One region of the Achromobacter sp. NPDC058515 genome, then DNA from elsewhere that is predicted to be linked to it. Evidence: riboswitches for the same ligand, from Rfam matches in the RefSeq annotation. Region 1 holds a riboswitch; the other holds the start of a gene.
The links. A riboswitch is a leader RNA that binds a small molecule or an ion and turns the genes downstream of it on or off. The one in region 1 is predicted to bind glycine.
Positions count from the first base shown of each region.

Region 2: it holds a riboswitch for glycine, as region 1 does, so the genes downstream of both, ACFWP0_RS17430 (D-amino acid dehydrogenase) here and gcvT (glycine cleavage system aminomethyltransferase GcvT) in region 1, are expected to answer to the same signal.

Region 1 covers NZ_JBHXNI010000003.1:185,496-193,337, forward strand. Annotated here, with positions in the region: gene ACFWP0_RS06890 (Orn/Lys/Arg decarboxylase N-terminal domain-containing protein) at 152-2,413, shown strand; gene ACFWP0_RS06895 (NAD(P)/FAD-dependent oxidoreductase) at 2,437-3,639, shown strand; gene ACFWP0_RS06900 (superoxide dismutase) at 3,794-4,408, shown strand; gene ACFWP0_RS06905 (ZIP family metal transporter) at 4,439-5,332, shown strand; glycine riboswitch at 5,407-5,502, shown strand; glycine riboswitch at 5,538-5,660, shown strand; gene gcvT (glycine cleavage system aminomethyltransferase GcvT) at 5,747-6,847, shown strand; gene gcvH (glycine cleavage system protein GcvH) at 6,947-7,324, shown strand; gene gcvP (aminomethyl-transferring glycine dehydrogenase) at 7,427-7,842, shown strand, end outside.
Region 2 covers NZ_JBHXNI010000009.1:217,217-225,058, reverse strand. Annotated here, with positions in the region: gene ACFWP0_RS17450 (MetQ/NlpA family ABC transporter substrate-binding protein) at 1-48, opposite strand, end outside; gene ACFWP0_RS17445 (CopD family protein) at 200-625, opposite strand; gene ACFWP0_RS17440 (DUF2242 domain-containing protein) at 741-1,598, opposite strand; gene ampC (class C beta-lactamase) at 1,826-3,013, opposite strand; glycine riboswitch at 3,125-3,215, shown strand; glycine riboswitch at 3,217-3,307, shown strand; gene ACFWP0_RS17430 (D-amino acid dehydrogenase) at 3,354-4,583, shown strand; gene ACFWP0_RS17425 (PhzF family phenazine biosynthesis protein) at 4,654-5,442, opposite strand; gene ACFWP0_RS17420 (hypothetical protein) at 5,589-6,062, shown strand; partial or broken gene ACFWP0_RS17415 (tetratricopeptide repeat protein) at 6,137-6,739, shown strand; gene ACFWP0_RS17410 (tetratricopeptide repeat protein) at 6,872-7,842, shown strand, end outside.

The DNA of each region.
Region 1 (7,842 bases):
CCTTAGGACTGTAAGAAAAACAGCCCTACAATTCCGCCATTCCCGCCTCCCCGGCGGGTGCTCGCGCCGTCTGTCATTGGACGGGTTTTTACTAGCAGTACCGTCGCGCCGCGATACGCGTCCGATTCGCCTTGCCCCCAGGAGCGCCTGCATGAAATTCCGCTTCCCCATTTTCATCATCGACGAGGACTACCGTTCCGAGAACGCGTCCGGTTTGGGTATCCGTGCCTTGTCAGCTGCGATCGAGGCCGAGGGCGTCGAGGTGATCGGGGTGACCAGTTACGGCGACCTGAGTTCGTTTGCGCAACAGCAAAGCCGCGCCAGCGCCTTCATCCTGTCGATCGACGATGAAGAGTTCGACGTGGACTCGCCGGAGGACGTGGCCAGCGCGATCAAGAATCTGCGCATGTTCATCGGCGAGCTGCGCTTTCGCAATGCCGACATCCCCATCTACCTGTACGGGGAAACGCGCACCTCGGAGCACATCCCGAACGACATCCTGCGCGAACTGCACGGCTTCATCCACATGTTCGAGGACACGCCCGAATTCGTGGCGCGCCACATCATCCGCGAAGCCCGCAGCTACGTCGACAGCCTGCCGCCGCCGTTCTTCCGCGAGCTGGTCAAGTACGCGCAGGACGGTTCGTATTCCTGGCACTGCCCGGGCCACTCGGGCGGCGTGGCGTTCCTGAAGAGCCCGGTGGGACGGATGTTCCACCAGTTCTTCGGCGAGAACATGCTGCGCGCCGACGTCTGCAACGCCGTGGACGAACTGGGCCAGCTGCTGGACCACACCGGCCCCATCGCCGAGTCCGAGCTGAACGCCGCGCGCATCTTCCACGCGGACCACTGCTTCTTCGTGACCAACGGCACCTCGACCTCGAACAAGGTCGTCTGGCATGCCAACGTCGCCGCCGGCGACGTCGTGGTGGTGGACCGCAACTGCCACAAGTCGATCCTGCACGCCATCACGATGACGGGCGCGATCCCGGTGTTCCTGCGCCCCACGCGCAACCACCTGGGCATCATCGGCCCGATCCCGCTGGAAGAATTCCACCCGGACAACATCCGCAAGAAGATCGAAGCCAACCCCTTCGCGCGCGAAGCGGTGAACAAGAATCCGCGCATCCTGACGCTGACGCAGAGCACGTACGACGGCGTCATCTACAACGTGGAAATGATCAAGCAGCAACTGGGCAGCTACGTCGACACGCTGCACTTTGACGAAGCCTGGCTGCCGCACGCCTCGTTCCACGAGTTCTACCAGGACATGCATGCCATCGGGCAGGACCGCCCGCGCAGCCAGGATGCGATGGTCTTCGCCACGCACTCCACGCACAAGCTGCTGGCCGGCATCTCGCAAGCCTCGCAGATCATCGTGCAGGAGTCCGAGACCCGCAAGCTGGACCGCAACGTGTTCAACGAGGCGTACCTGATGCACACGTCCACGTCGCCCCAGTACGCGATCATCGCGTCCTGCGACGTGGCCGCGGCCATGATGGAGCCGCCCGGAGGCACCGCGCTGGTCGAGGAGAGCATCCGCGAAGCCCTGGACTTTCGCCGCGCCATGCGCAAGGTGGAGTCCGAGTTCGGCAAGAACGACTGGTGGTTCAAGGTCTGGGGCCCGAACCGCCTGGTGTCCGAAGGCATCGGCAACCGCGACGAATGGATCCTGGAATCCAACGACCATTGGCACGGCTTCGGCGAAATGGCCGAAGGCTTCAACATGCTGGACCCGATCAAGGCCACGGTCATCACGCCCGGGCTGGACATGTCGGGCAGCTTCGGCGAAACCGGCATTCCCGCCGCCCTGGTCTCCAAGTACCTGACCGAGCATGGCGTGGTGGTCGAGAAGACGGGCCTGTACTCGTTCTTCATCCTGTTCACCATCGGCATCACCAAGGGCCGCTGGAACACGCTCCTGACCGCCTTGCAGCAGTTCAAGGACGACTACGACCGCAACCAGCCGCTGTGGCGCATCCTGCCGGAGTTCTGCCGCGACCATCGCCGCTACGAGCGCATGGGCCTGCGCGATCTGTGCCAGCAGATCCACGAAGCCTATCGCGAGCGCGACGTGGCCCGCCTGACGACCGAGATGTATCTCAGCGACATGGTGCCCGCGCTGAAGCCGTCGGACGCATTTGCCCGCATGGCGCACCGCGAGGTCGAGCGCGTCGACATCGACAAGCTGGAAGGCCGCGTCACCGGCGTGCTGCTGACGCCGTATCCTCCGGGCATTCCGCTGCTGATTCCTGGCGAACGCTTCAACCGCACCATCGTCCAGTACCTGCAGTTCGCGCGCGAATTCAACGAACGCTTCCCCGGCTTCGAAACCTATATTCACGGCCTGGCCGATGAAATTGGTCCCGATGGCGAAAAGCGCTATTACGTTGATTGCCTGATCGAAGAGTAAGACCCGGCGGGTCTGGAGTCCTGATGTTTGATGTAGCCGTACTCGGCGCCGGCGCCGCTGGCATGATGTGTGCAGCGGTAGCCGGCCAGCGCGGCTTGCGCGTGGTGCTGGTCGACCATGCGGAGCGCCTGGCGGAGAAGATCCGCATATCCGGCGGAGGCCGCTGCAACTTCACGAACATCGGCGCCGGGCCCGCCAATTTCCTTTCCGACAATCCGCATTTCTGCCGGTCTGCCCTGTCGGCCTACACGCCGCAGGATTTCCTGGCGCTGATGAAGCGCCACCACATCGCCTGGCACGAGAAGCATCGCGGCCAGCTGTTCTGCAACGATTCCAGCGAATCCGTCATCGACATGCTGCGCGCCGAGTGCGACGCGGGCAATGTGCAATGGCGCATGGGCTGTCCGGTGGCCGAGATCGCCCACGGCGAGCAGGGGTTCGAACTGCGCACCGGCCAGGGCGCGATCCGCGCCGCCAAGCTGGTGGTGGCGACGGGCGGCATGGCGATCCCGCAGTTGGGCGCCACCGACTTCGGCTTGAAGATTGCGCGCCAGTTCGGCCTGAAAGTGGTGGAGCCGCGGCCCGCGCTCGTGCCGCTGACGTTCGACCCCGCGCACTGGCAGGCCTTGTCCGAGCTGTCGGGCGTGGCGCTGGAAGTGAACCTGCACACGGGGCAGGGCAAGACGCGCGGCGAGTTCCTGGAGGACTTGCTGTTCACGCACCGGGGGCTGTCCGGCCCCGCCATCCTGCAGATATCAAGCTTCTGGAAGCCCGGGGAGCCGATCGTGATCGACCTGGCGCCGGGCCGGGACCTGGCCGAAGCGCTGCTGGCGTCCAAGTCCGGCAACCGGCAGCAGCTGCATACGGTGCTGGCCGGGCTGTGGCCCAAGCGCCTGGCCGACCGCTGGCTGCACCTGGCGGAGCAGGGCGGCAAGCCCGGGCTGGCGGCGCTGCGCCTGGCGGATGCGCCGGACAAGACCTTGCGCGCGCTGGCGCAGGACATCCATCAATGGGCACTGGTGCCCAGCGGCACCGCCGGCTACAAGAAAGCCGAAGTGATGCGCGGCGGCGTGGACACGCGCGGCCTGGACCAGAAGTCCATGCAGGCCAAGACCACCCCTGGCCTGTACTTTATCGGCGAAGCCGTGGATGTCACGGGCTGGCTGGGCGGCTACAACTTCCAATGGGCCTGGGCCTCGGGCGTGGCCTGCGGCAAGGCGCTCTAGGCGGCGCCCGGCCCGCGGGCGCCTGACGGCGCGCCGGGCCCGCGGCAGAAATTGTCGATCCGCCATTGTGATATTAAATAAAAATACATATCATTTATGTTTTCGATATTGATCTATGTCCTCCGCCCGGAGGACGGATCCGACGGAGACATGCATGGCCTACACCCTTCCGAACCTGCCGTACGCCTATGACGCGCTGGAGCCTCACATCGACGCGATGACGATGGAGATCCATTACAGCAAACATCACCAGACCTACGTCACCAGCCTGAACGCCGCGCTGGAAGGGGCGGGCATCGTCACGGACGAACCCGTCGAAGCCCTTGTCGCGCGCCTGGACGAATTGCCCGAGGCCATCCGCGGCGCCGTCCGCAATCACGGCGGCGGCCATGCCAACCACAGCTTGTTCTGGTCCGTCATGTCGCCCGAAGGCGGCGGCGAGCCGGACGGCGCGCTGGCGGCGGCCATCGAATCCGAGCTGGGCGGCCTGGCGGCGTTCCGCGAGGCGTTCACCAAGGCGGCCCTGACCCGCTTCGGCAGCGGCTGGGCCTGGCTGAGCGTGACCCCGGAGGGCAAGCTGGCGGTCGAGAGCAGCGCCAACCAGGACAGCCCGCTGATGCACGGCAATACGCCGATCCTCGGCCTGGACGTCTGGGAGCACGCCTATTATCTGAAGTACCAGAACCGCCGGCCGGAATATATCGGCGCCTTCTACAATGTGGTGAACTGGCCCGAAGTGGCGCGCCGCTACGCAGCGGCAAAGGGCTGAGCGCAACGCTCGCAAGGAGTGCCGCGGCACATGAATACCTTCAGCCGTCATCGCTTGCGGCCAGCAGCCACCAGCATCAGCGTCTGGACGCTGGCTGTCATGGTGTCCTGCCTGGGCCTGCACCAGCTCTGGGTCTACCTGGACGTGCGGGCGCCGCACGTGGCCGACGCGCTGCTGGGCGGGCTGGTCGCGGCCGGCGCGACCGCGCTGGGCACGCTGCCCATCCTGTTCGCCCGCACTATCCCCCAGAAGGCGCAGGACAGCATGTTCGGCTTCGGGGCCGGCGTGATGCTCGCGGCCAGCGCGTTTTCGCTCGTGGCGCCGGGCGTCGCCGCGGGCCGGGAGCTGGGCTACGGGCCCTGGGGCGCCGGCCTGACGGTCGGCGCCGCCGTGCTGCTGGGGGCGGCGGTCCTGCTGCTCATGGACCGCACTCTGCCGCACGAGCACTTCATCAAGGGCAGGGAGGGCATGGAGGCCCACCGGCTGCGCCGCACCTGGCTGTTCGTGTTCGCCATCACGCTGCACAACCTGCCCGAGGGCCTGGCGATCGGCGTGGGCTATGCCGGCGGGGACCCCGTGCGCGGCACGGCGCTGGCGACCGGCATCGCCATCCAGGATATTCCCGAAGGGCTGGTGGTGGCCGTGGCCTTGCTGGCCGCCGGCTACAAGCGGACCTTCGCCGTGGCCCTGGGCATGCTGTCGGGCCTGGTCGAACCGCTGGGCGCGGTGCTGGGGGCCGCCATCGTCGGCTGGTCGGCGCCGCTCCTGCCTTGGGGGCTGGGCTTTGCCGCGGGCGCCATGCTGTTCGTCATCAGCCACGAGATCATCCCGGAATCGCACCGCAAGGGGCACGAGATCTACGCGACCTGCGGGCTGATGCTGGGCTTCGTGCTGATGATGCTGCTGGATACGGCGCTGGCCTAGCGGGGCCTGACGGCGAGCGCCTCGTTTTCCGCCTTTTCGGCACGCGGCTTTCGTTGTATGCTTTCGGCGCTGTCACGCATGTTGCGGGAGAGAGCGGCCCGTAAGTCCGGCCGCCGCCGAAGGCGCAATTCGCCCAGAATCGCTCAGGCAACCGATACCGCACATGCTTGCTCCGTCCCGGTTTTCTTACCCGCTGGACGCGGCAAAACAGCACTCTGGAGAGACCTGGCGCCGCCCCTGAACTAGGGACATAGCGAGCAGCCCAGGCGCCGAAGGTGCAAACCCGCCACGCGGGGCAACTCTCAGGCAAAAGGACAGAGGGGCGGAAGATTCAGCCGTGGCGCGGGCGCAGTCCGCTTGCCGCCACCGGCATTCCGTAACCCTGGCATCACTGCCGCCCCGGAGTTCCCGCGCATGTCCGCAACCCTCAAACGCACCCCGCTGGCCGAAGAACACATCGCCGCCGGCGCCCGAATGGTCGATTTCGGCGGCTGGGACATGCCCCTGGCCTACGGCTCGCAGCTCGAGGAGCACCATGCGGTGCGCCAGGACGCCGGCATGTTCGATGTCTCGCACATGCTCAACGTCGACGTGACGGGCCCCGACGCCTACGCTTTCCTGCAGCGCCTGGTCGCCAATGACGTCTCCAAGCTGACGGTGCCGGGCAAGGCGCTCTACAGCTGCATGCTGAATCCGCAGGGCGGCGTCATCGACGACCTGATCATCTATTTCTTCGCGGCCGACGAATGGCGCGTCGTGGTCAACGCGGGCACGGCCGACAAGGACGTCGCCTGGATGCAGCGCGTGAAGCAGGCCGGCTCGTTCGACGTCGTCATTGCTCCGCGCCGCGACCTGGCCATGGTGGCCGTGCAGGGCCCCAACGCCCGCGCCAAGCTGTGGGCAGCGCGCCCGGCGTGGCAAGCCGCCACCGAACCCCTGACCCCCTTTGTCGCCGCCATCGTGGGCGACGACACGCTGGTCGCCCGCACGGGCTACACCGGCGAAGACGGCTTCGAAATCGTGCTGCCCGCCGCCGAGGTGGCGCAGCTCTGGCGCGACCTGGCTGCCCAGGGCGTGCGTCCGGCCGGCCTGGGCGCGCGCGACACGCTGCGCCTGGAAGCCGGCATGAATCTGTACGGCCAGGATATGGACGAGCTGACCCAGCCCGGCGAAGCCGGCCTGACCTGGACGGTGTCGCTGAAGAACGCCGACCGCCGTTTCATCGGCCGCGACGCGCTGGAGCAGTTCGCCACCCCCGCCGCCTTCCTTGGCCTGAAGCTGCAAGAGCGCGGCGTCATGCGCGCGCACATGGCCGTGCGCACTCCGCAAGGCGCGGGCGAACTCACCAGCGGCACCATGTCGCCCACGCTGGGCGTGTCCATCGGCTTTGCCCGCCTGCCGCAAGGCGTGCGTCCGGGCGATACGGTGGAGGTCGACATCCGCGGCAAATGGGTGCCCGCCCTGGTCTGCAAGCTGCCATTTGTCCGTAACGGCAAAGCCGTCGAACACTCGTAAACTCGAAGCTTCGCGCGAGCGCCGGCCCGGCCTGGGCGACGGCCGCCCGCGCGAGGCGCGCAACACCATTCATCTACCCGCATTCCCTCAGGAGTTCCCATGAGTCTGCCCACCGATCGCAAGTACACCGAGTCCCATGAATGGGTCAAAGCCGAAGGCGACGTGTTCGTCGTCGGCATCACCGACACCGCCCAGGATCAATTGGGCGATCTGGTTTTCGTTGGCGACGTAAAGGTCGGCGCCAAGCTGAACGCGGGCGAAACCGCCGGCGTGGTCGAGTCGGTCAAGGCCGCCTCGGACATCTACGCGCCGGTGGCCGGCGAAATCGTCGCCTTCAACGAAGAACTCGAAAACAACCCCAACCTGATCAACGAATCGGCTTTCACCGCCTGGATCTTCAAGATCAAGCCGGTCAACGCCGCCGACGCCGACAAGCTGCTGGACGCCGCCGGCTACGAAGCCGTCGCCAACGGCTAAGCCGGCTCGTGGCGGGCGAGGGGCCGACCAGGCGCCGCGCCCGCCACGCAAGAAGCACTACCGTCCGTCCCTCGACGACACCCGCTACCCCGAGATCTCCCCATGTCGCGCGCCCTAGACACTCATACCGACTTCATTCCCCGCCACATCGGCCCCTCCGACGCCGACCAGGCCGCCATGCTTGCCGTCATCGGCAGCGCCAGCCTGGATGCCCTGATCGAAGAAGTCGTGCCCCCGAAGATCCGCAGCCAGGCGCCGCTGGCGCTGCCGCCCTCGCGCAGCGAAGCCGACGTGCTGGCCGAACTGAAGCAGATCGCGGGCCGCAACAAGGTCTACCGCAACTACATCGGGCAGGGGTACTACGGCACGCAGACGCCCAATGTGGTGTTGCGCAACATTCTTGAGAATCCCGCCTGGTACACGGCCTACACGCCCTACCAGCCCGAGATCTCCCAGGGCCGCCTCGAAGCCCTGCTGAACTACCAGACCATGGTCGCCGACCTGACCGGGCTGGACAT
Region 2 (7,842 bases), on a different contig from region 1:
CGCCCACGCCGCGCGCGCTTGCCCGGCGACAAGAATACGGATAGTCATGATGGAATCGCCTCTAAGTCAACGCAGTTATGAGAGAGACGATTCTAGGGAGGGGACTTACGCGCGCGAACGAATAGTTGGTTGAGTCGTTATTACAGGGGTGTTTGGATATGGCCGCGCAGCATATGGCGCGGCGCTGGCGCCTTGGCGGCTAGAACGGCTTGACCACCACGAGCGTCACGATGGCGGCCGAGGCAAGGACGGTGAACGGCGCGTACAGGTCCACCAGCGGCGGACGGCGGGCGCTGCCGCCGGCCATGCGGCGCAGCGATGCGCTCTGCATGCCCAGCAAGGCCGACAGCGCCAGCGCAAGGGCTACCTTGACCCAGATCCAGTTCATGGCGAACCAGCCCAAGGTCATCGCCAGGTGCAGGCCGATGAGCCAGGCGATGACCATGGCGGGCGTGGTGACGAACAGGGTCCAGCGGCGCAGGGCATGCAGCATCTTGCGTTCCTTGGGCGCGTCGTCGCCGTCCCGCGGTTGCGAGGACAGGAGAAACAGGGAAACGAAGAGCGAGCCCGCGAGCCAGGCCACAACGGCCGCGACGTGGGCCATTTTCAGGAGTTGGTAGGTCATGGCCGGCATTATCGCCGTTCGCGGACGGCGCGCGGCACAGTGGGAAAGCCGGGGATTTGCGCTAGGGCAAACGTCCCGGCGTTCCGCTGCCGTCGCCGAAAAGCCAGTTGCCTGGTTACGGCGTGGCGGGCTTCTCCGGCGCGGCCGGCTTTTCAGGCGATGCCGGCGCGGCGGCGGGCGCGGGGCTGGCCGCTCCCTGCGCTGCCCCCGAGGCGGGCGGGGTCGGCGCGGACGGAGCCGCCGCGGCCGGGGTCGGCGCGGGTGGCGTCGCCGCGGACGGGGCGGCCGCGGGCGCCGGCTTGTCGCCCCCGGTGGCGGCCGCGGGGTTCAAGGTGTCGGCAGGCGCATCGGGCGAGACGACGGGATCGGCGGGCACGGCGGGCGCCTTGGCGGGCGCGGCCTTGCCGCGGCCGGTCGGCGGCTCATGCGGCGCGGCGGCCGCCTGCGCATCCGGCAGGAACCGCTGCAGCAGCTGGAAGAAGCCTTCGTAGAACTGGGGCCGCGTCACGGTCTGGCTGCCCGTCTTCACCAGCGAATCGTCGCTGGCGCCGAACGGCATCGAGACCTGGCCCAGCACGCTCACGCCCACGCTGGCGGCGTTGCTGGTGCGCTTGATCGAATAGCGGTCCTGGACGGCATTGGCGAACACCGTTGCGCGCTGGTTCGAGCTGCCGTCCGAGGCGCATTCGAGATTGAAACTGATCTGGCTGTGCTGCCCGTCCTCGCTCTGGAAATTCTTGTGGCCGGTCAGGCGCGACGGTTCGAACTTGTCGATGTTGTAGCCCTGGCTCAGCAAGGCCCGGCGGCCCGCATCGCACGCCGCGGTGCTGGCGGCGGGAAAGGTCCGGGAGAAGGTGTCGCTCTGCGCGAAATCCTCTTTTTCATAGGCAGGCTTGGGGGAGGAACATCCGGCCAGGGCGGCCGTCAGAGCGGCAAGCAGAGGGAAAGCGATACGGCGGGTGACGCTGGGCATAAGGGGTCCGGCTTGGGGCAACGAAGTCCATTATCGGCCAAGAAACCGGACCAGTTATTGGGGACGGGTTTTTTGCGGTGATATGTTGAAACAAGCTCGGGGCTGGGGCGGGGACAAACAGCAAGGCCGCCAAGCCCCCGGACCAAAGGTCGAGTTGTAATTAGTATCGAAATAGATAACCTGGGGCGACCCGTCGTGCACGACTGCGGCCTCAAGCGCGCCGCCGCTCAGCGCGCCGCCCGGTCCTGCCGCCCCAGCTTGTCCAGTTCATCCAGGATGCCCGCCGCCAGCCGCACGCGGGCCTCGTTCGGATAGTTCCTGTTCGCCAGGATCACGATCCCCTGCTTCCTGGCGGGCACGAAGGCCACATAGCCGCCAAAGCCGTTCGTCGCCCCGGTCTTGTTGATCCATGCCGCCTCCTGCGGGGCCAGCGGCGGATTCAAGGCCGCGGCCGCATGGCTCTGGCTGTTCAGCGTGCCGGCGTTGGCGGCCAGCAGCGTGTCCAGCGCCACCGGGTAGGGAAACTGCTCCCAGACCATGTCCTGCGTCATCTCGCCCACCTGGTAGTACCCCACATGCGTAGCCGCAATGGCGCGCTTGAGCGGCTCGTCCTGGACGCCCATGCCCATGTTGGCCTCGACGAACCGGAGCATGTCGCGCGCGCTGGACTTCACGCCGTAGGCTTCGTCCGCCAGCACGCCGGGGTTCACGCGCACGGGCGCGCCCTGCTTGTTGTAGCCCTGCGCATAGCGGGACATCTTGTCCGCCGGAACATCGATGAAGGTATCGGACAGGCCCAGCTTCGCGAACAGCTCCCCCATCGCCTGCGCGAACGGCTGCTTCATGCTTCGGGCCGTCGCGACGCCCAGCATCCCGATGCTGGGATTGGCGTAGCTGCGGGACGTGCCGGGGGCTTGCGCGGGCTTCCAGGCCTTCAGGTAGTCCATCAGCTGCGCCTCGTTGCGCACCGCGTCGGGCACCTGCAAGGGGAAGCCGCCGGTGGTGTGCGTGGCCAGGTTGACCAGCGTCAGCCTGGCGAAGTCGCTGCCGGCAAGTTCGGGCAGGAACCTGGCGGGGCTATCGCTCAGCGCGAGCTGGCCCCGGGCCTGCGCGTAGCCGGCAAGAGTCGCCGTGAACGTCTTGCTGATCGATCCCAGCTCGAACATCGTGTCGCGCGTGACCGCCTGCCGCGTCTGCCGCGATTGCACGCCATAGGTGTAGAACCGCTGCTGCCCTTGGCTGGTGATGGCGATCGCCATCCCTGGAATGTCGTGCTGCCGCATGACCGCCTGGGCGGCCTCGCTTACCGCCAGATCGAGAGACGGCAGTTCCGTGCGGGCCAAGGCGGGTCCGGCTGCGCCGGCGAAAACAGGGGTGAAAAGCAAGCCTGCGCGCAGCAGTCCTCGGATACGCATGCATCGTCCTTCAGGTTTCAATTGCGTGCATCGTAACTTGGCGCGCGCCGATGCTGGTACTAACCCCTAACGTCGCCCAGCCCGTTTTTGGATATGCTCTGCGGGTCGTTTTAAAACCCCGCAGAAGAGACCCGCCCCCGTGGCGGGCGCCGACGGAGCAACCGCCCCGGAAACTCTCAGGCAACAGGACTGCGCGGTCTAGACAATCTGGAGAGAGGCGCCGTGCGCGCCCACCGAAGGGGATCCCGCCGCCGACCGCGCGCGGGTGAAGCTCTCAGGTACAGAGACAGATGGGGCGCCGCGGCCAACAAGGGCCGCCGCCACCCTTTCTGGAGCCATCATGCCCCGCATCGCCATCATCGGCGCCGGTATCACCGGCGTCACGTCCGCCTATGCCCTGAGCAAGCTGGGCTACGCGGTCACGGTCTACGACCGCCAGCGCTACCCTGCCATGGAAACGTCCTATGCCAACGGCGGCCAGCTGTCGGCCAGCAACGCCGAAGTCTGGAACAGCGCCGCCACCATCATGAAAGGCCTGCGCTGGATGTGGCGCCGCAACGCGCCGCTGCTGCTCAACCCCGGATTCAGCTGGCACAAGTACTCGTGGCTGGCGCAGTTCATGGCGCAGATTCCCAACTATCGCCGCAACACCATCGCCACCACCCGGCTGGCCATCCAGGCCCGCCAGCACCTGTTCGAGATGGCCGAGGACGAAGGCATAGATTTCGACCTGGAGCGCCGGGGCATCCTGCACATCTATCACGACGCCGCCAGCTTCGACGCCGCCAGCCGGGCAAACGCGCTGCTGCGCGAAGGCGGCCTGGAACGCTACGCCGTGTCCAGCAACGAGGCGCGCAGCATAGAACCTGCCCTGCAGGCCGGCTGCCATGGCGGCTTCTACACCCCGTCGGACGCCACCGGCGACATCCACAAATTCACCAGCGGGCTGGCGCGCGCCTGCGAGCGCCGGGGCGTGAAGTTCGTGCAGGACGCGGACATCCGCCACATCAGCCGCGACAGCCGCCCCTATGTGCTGGACATGCTGCGCGACGACGGCCGCGAACGCGAACAGCACGAGGCCGACGCCGTCGTCGTTTGCGCCGGTGCGGCCAGCCGGCAGTTCGCCAGGCAGCTCGGAGACGCGCTGAACATCTATCCGGTCAAGGGCTACTCGATCAGCGTGCATCTGGACGACGCGCAGAGCCTGGCGGCGGCCCCCGGCGTGAGCCTGCTGGACGAGGCCGCAAAAATCGTCACCAGCCGGCTGGGAGACCGGTTTCGCGTGGCGGGCACCGCGGAATTCAATGGCTTCAACATGGACATCCGCGCCGAGCGCGTGCAGCCGCTGGTGGACTGGACGCGCAAGCACTTTCCCGGCATCCGGACCTCGCGCGTGGTGCCCTGGTGCGGCCTGCGCCCCATGACGCCGGACATGATGCCGCGCGTGGGCCCGGGCAAACGCCCCGGCGTGTTCTACAACACGGGCCACGGCCACCTGGGATGGACCCTGTCCGCGGCGACGGCGCAGATGCTGGCGGCGAGCGTCAGCGAGGCCGTGCCCGCGCCGTAGCGGGACAACGGCTCCGGGGCATCCGGGAAGCCGCGGCGCGCAAGCTGGGCGACGCAGGGCTTGCGGAGGATCAAAGGTAGATCGCGCCGCGCAGGTACAGCGCCGCCTGGCCGCTGATGATCACCCGGCCGTTGTCCAGCACCTCGCATTCAAGCTGCCCTTTGCGCGCCCCGCCCTGCTGCGCGCTCAGGCTGCGCTTGCCCAGCCGTTGCGCCCAATACGGCGCCAGCGAGGTATGCGCCGACCCGGTGACCGGGTCTTCGTTCACGCCGACCCGCGGCCCGAACCAGCGCGACACGAAGTCGAACTGGGCCGACGGCGCCGTCACCGCCACCCCGCGCACGTCAAACGCCGCCAGCGCCACGAAATCCGGCTTCAGGCCGTCGATCAGCGATTCGTCATCGATGACCACCAGATAATCGTCGGTGCGGTACAGGGCCTGCGCATCCGGCAGGCCCAGCGCCTGCAGCAGGCCCGGCGGAATCGCCGCGGCCTCGGGCTGCTTGGCCGGGAAATCCATCGCCAGCTTGTTGCCGGCGCGGAACACCTGGAGCTCGCCGCTGCGCGTGGAGAACCGCAGCACTTCGTCCGTGACGCCCAATTGATCGAACAGCACGAAGGCCGACGCCAGCGTCGCGTGCCCGCAAAGATCCACCTCGACGGCGGGCGTGAACCAGCGCAGCTCGTAGACATCCCCGTTGCGCACGACGTAGGCGGTTTCGGACAGATTGTTTTCCTCGGCGATGCGTTGCAGCGTCGCGTCGGCAAGCCAGGCGTCCAGCGGCACGACCGCGGCGGGGTTGCCGCCGAAAGGCGCGGCGGCGAAGGCGTCTACCTGATAGATGTCGAACTGGGGCATGGCGGATCCTGAGTAAAGAGTAAGTCGCGCCCAAGGGCGTCAGACGGCATTTTGCTACATTTATCGCCGCGGCCGGATTGAGCATTTACACTGGAAGCACACCGGCAAGCGGCTTATGAAACCAGGCCCTCAATCACGGAAAGACCATGCATGCACCGTCTGCAGTCCCCGTTCGCAAAGCCCGGGTGCGCGGCCTGATTGCCCGCCTGGGAATTGTCGCCGCCACGGGCCTGTTCATCAGCGCCTCCGCCCACGCGCAGAAGTGGTTTGACGTGCCGCCCCGCCGCGACCATCCCAACATCTCCATCAGGATCGCGGGCATCCCGGACTCGCGGCAGCCCTCCGGAAGCGCCAAGGGCAAAATGGAAATGCGATACGCCATCCCTCAGAACATCCTGGGCCTGGACGGAAAGCGCAGGAACTACAACCGCACGATGACGGACGTCGTGTTCGACTGCAATCAGGCCCTGGTGGGCTTTCTTGCCGCCACCAGTTTTTATATGAACGATGAGCTGGTCGACGCCTTCGGCGAAGAAATCAAGGACGATGGCAAGCCGCAGTTCGTCCGGTTCCCGGAAAACAGCCCTCAGATGAAGGCCTTGCAGGCGGCCTGTGCTTGAAACGCGCCTGGCGCGCATTGGGCGGATAATGGCGCCCTCCCTCCCCTTCCGCGATCCTGCCGTGGAGCTGTTTCTTGGGCACGAGTAACCATCCTGCCGCCAGTCCTTTGACGATTCCCCAGGCTTTGCTGCAGGCCTACGCGCATTGGAACGCGGGCCAGGCGCCGCAAGCCGAAGCGCTTTGCCTGCGGGTGCTGGACGTATCGCCGGACCAGCCCGACGCAAGGCATCTGCTGGGGTTGATGGCCCATGCCTACGGCCAGCCCGACCAGGCGATTGCGCATCTGCGCGCGGCCTGCCGGCCTGCGGGCGCGCCCGCGGCCTACTGCAGCAATCTGGCCGAAGTGTGCCGCCAGAATGGGCTGCTGGCGCAGGCCGAAGACGCCGCGCGACGCGCTGTGGAGATCGATCCCGGGCTTGCGGAAGGCTGGAACAACCTGGGCATTATCCTGCAGGAAGCCGGCCAGTTGGCCTCCAGCCTGGAATGCCTGCGGCGCGTGGCCGCGCTACTGCCCGACAGCCCCGAGGCCCATAACAACCTTGCCAATACCTACAAGCGCCTGGGCAACGGAAACATGGCGCGGGCGCACTACCAGCGCGCGCTGGAACTGAACCCCGACCATGCGCAAGCCCTCAGCAATCTCGCGTTGACGCTGAAGGACGAAGGCCACCGCGACGAAGCCCTGATCGCCGTGCGCCGGGCCATCGATATCGACCCCCAGTTGCGGGAAGCCCATCGGATACTGGCCGAAATGGAAGGTTCGCATTCACGCGACATGCAGGCCGTCGCCTTGGACGCCGCGGGCTCCATCGTCGCCCCGGACGCGGTCGCGGCCGGCTGCGAGGCCGCGCGCCTGCAGGCGCAAGCGCTGCTGGACGCCGGCCGCCATGCCGAGGCCGAATCGTTGTTGCGGCAGGCGCTGGCATCCGGTCCGGCGCCGCTCGCGCTTTGGCGGCAGCTGGCGCATGCGATCCGGCCGCAAGGCATGGTGGACGAGGCGCGCGGGATCCTGGAGATGATTGTGCGCGCGGTTCCGGACGCCATGGGAGCGCGCTTCGACCTGGCGGAGATCCTGCTGCTGCAGGGCGACTTCGCGGCGGGCTGGCGCGAGTACCGCTTCCGCTACCGGCTGGCGCATACCGCGATGCTCGCCCGGCATGTGCAGAAGCCGCGCTGGGACGGACAGCCCATTCCCGGCCGGACGCTGCTGATCCATGACGAGCAGGGCTACGGCGACACTTTCCAGTTCCTGCGGCTGGCGGCCCGGGCGCGCGAGCGCAGCGGGGCGCGCGTCATCCTGGAGGTCAACGCGCAATGCCATGCGCTGGCCGAGCGCAGCGGCGGCTTTGACGAAATTATCTGCCTGGGCGCGGTCCCGCCGGCTTTCGACTGCCATTGCGAACTGATGAGCCTGCCGCTGGCTCTCGGCTTGCGCCTGGGCGACCTGCCGGTCCGCACTGCCTACCTGCGCGCCGATCCGGCCCGCGTGGAGCATTGGCGGGCGCGGCTGGCGCCGTTGCCGCGGCCGCTCGTCGGCCTGGCCTGGGCGGGGCGCCCCGCCCACCCCAATGACGCTCGGCGCTCGCTGGCCTTGTCCGACCTGGCGCCGCTGGCGCAGGACGGCATCACCTTCGTCGCGCTGCAAAAGGGCCCCGCCGCGGCCCAGGGCGCAACGCCGCCGGCAGGCATGGCGCTGGCGTCCTTAAGCGATGAGATCCGGGACTTCGACGACACCGCGGCCATCATCACGCTGCTCGATGTGCTGGTGTCCGTCGATTC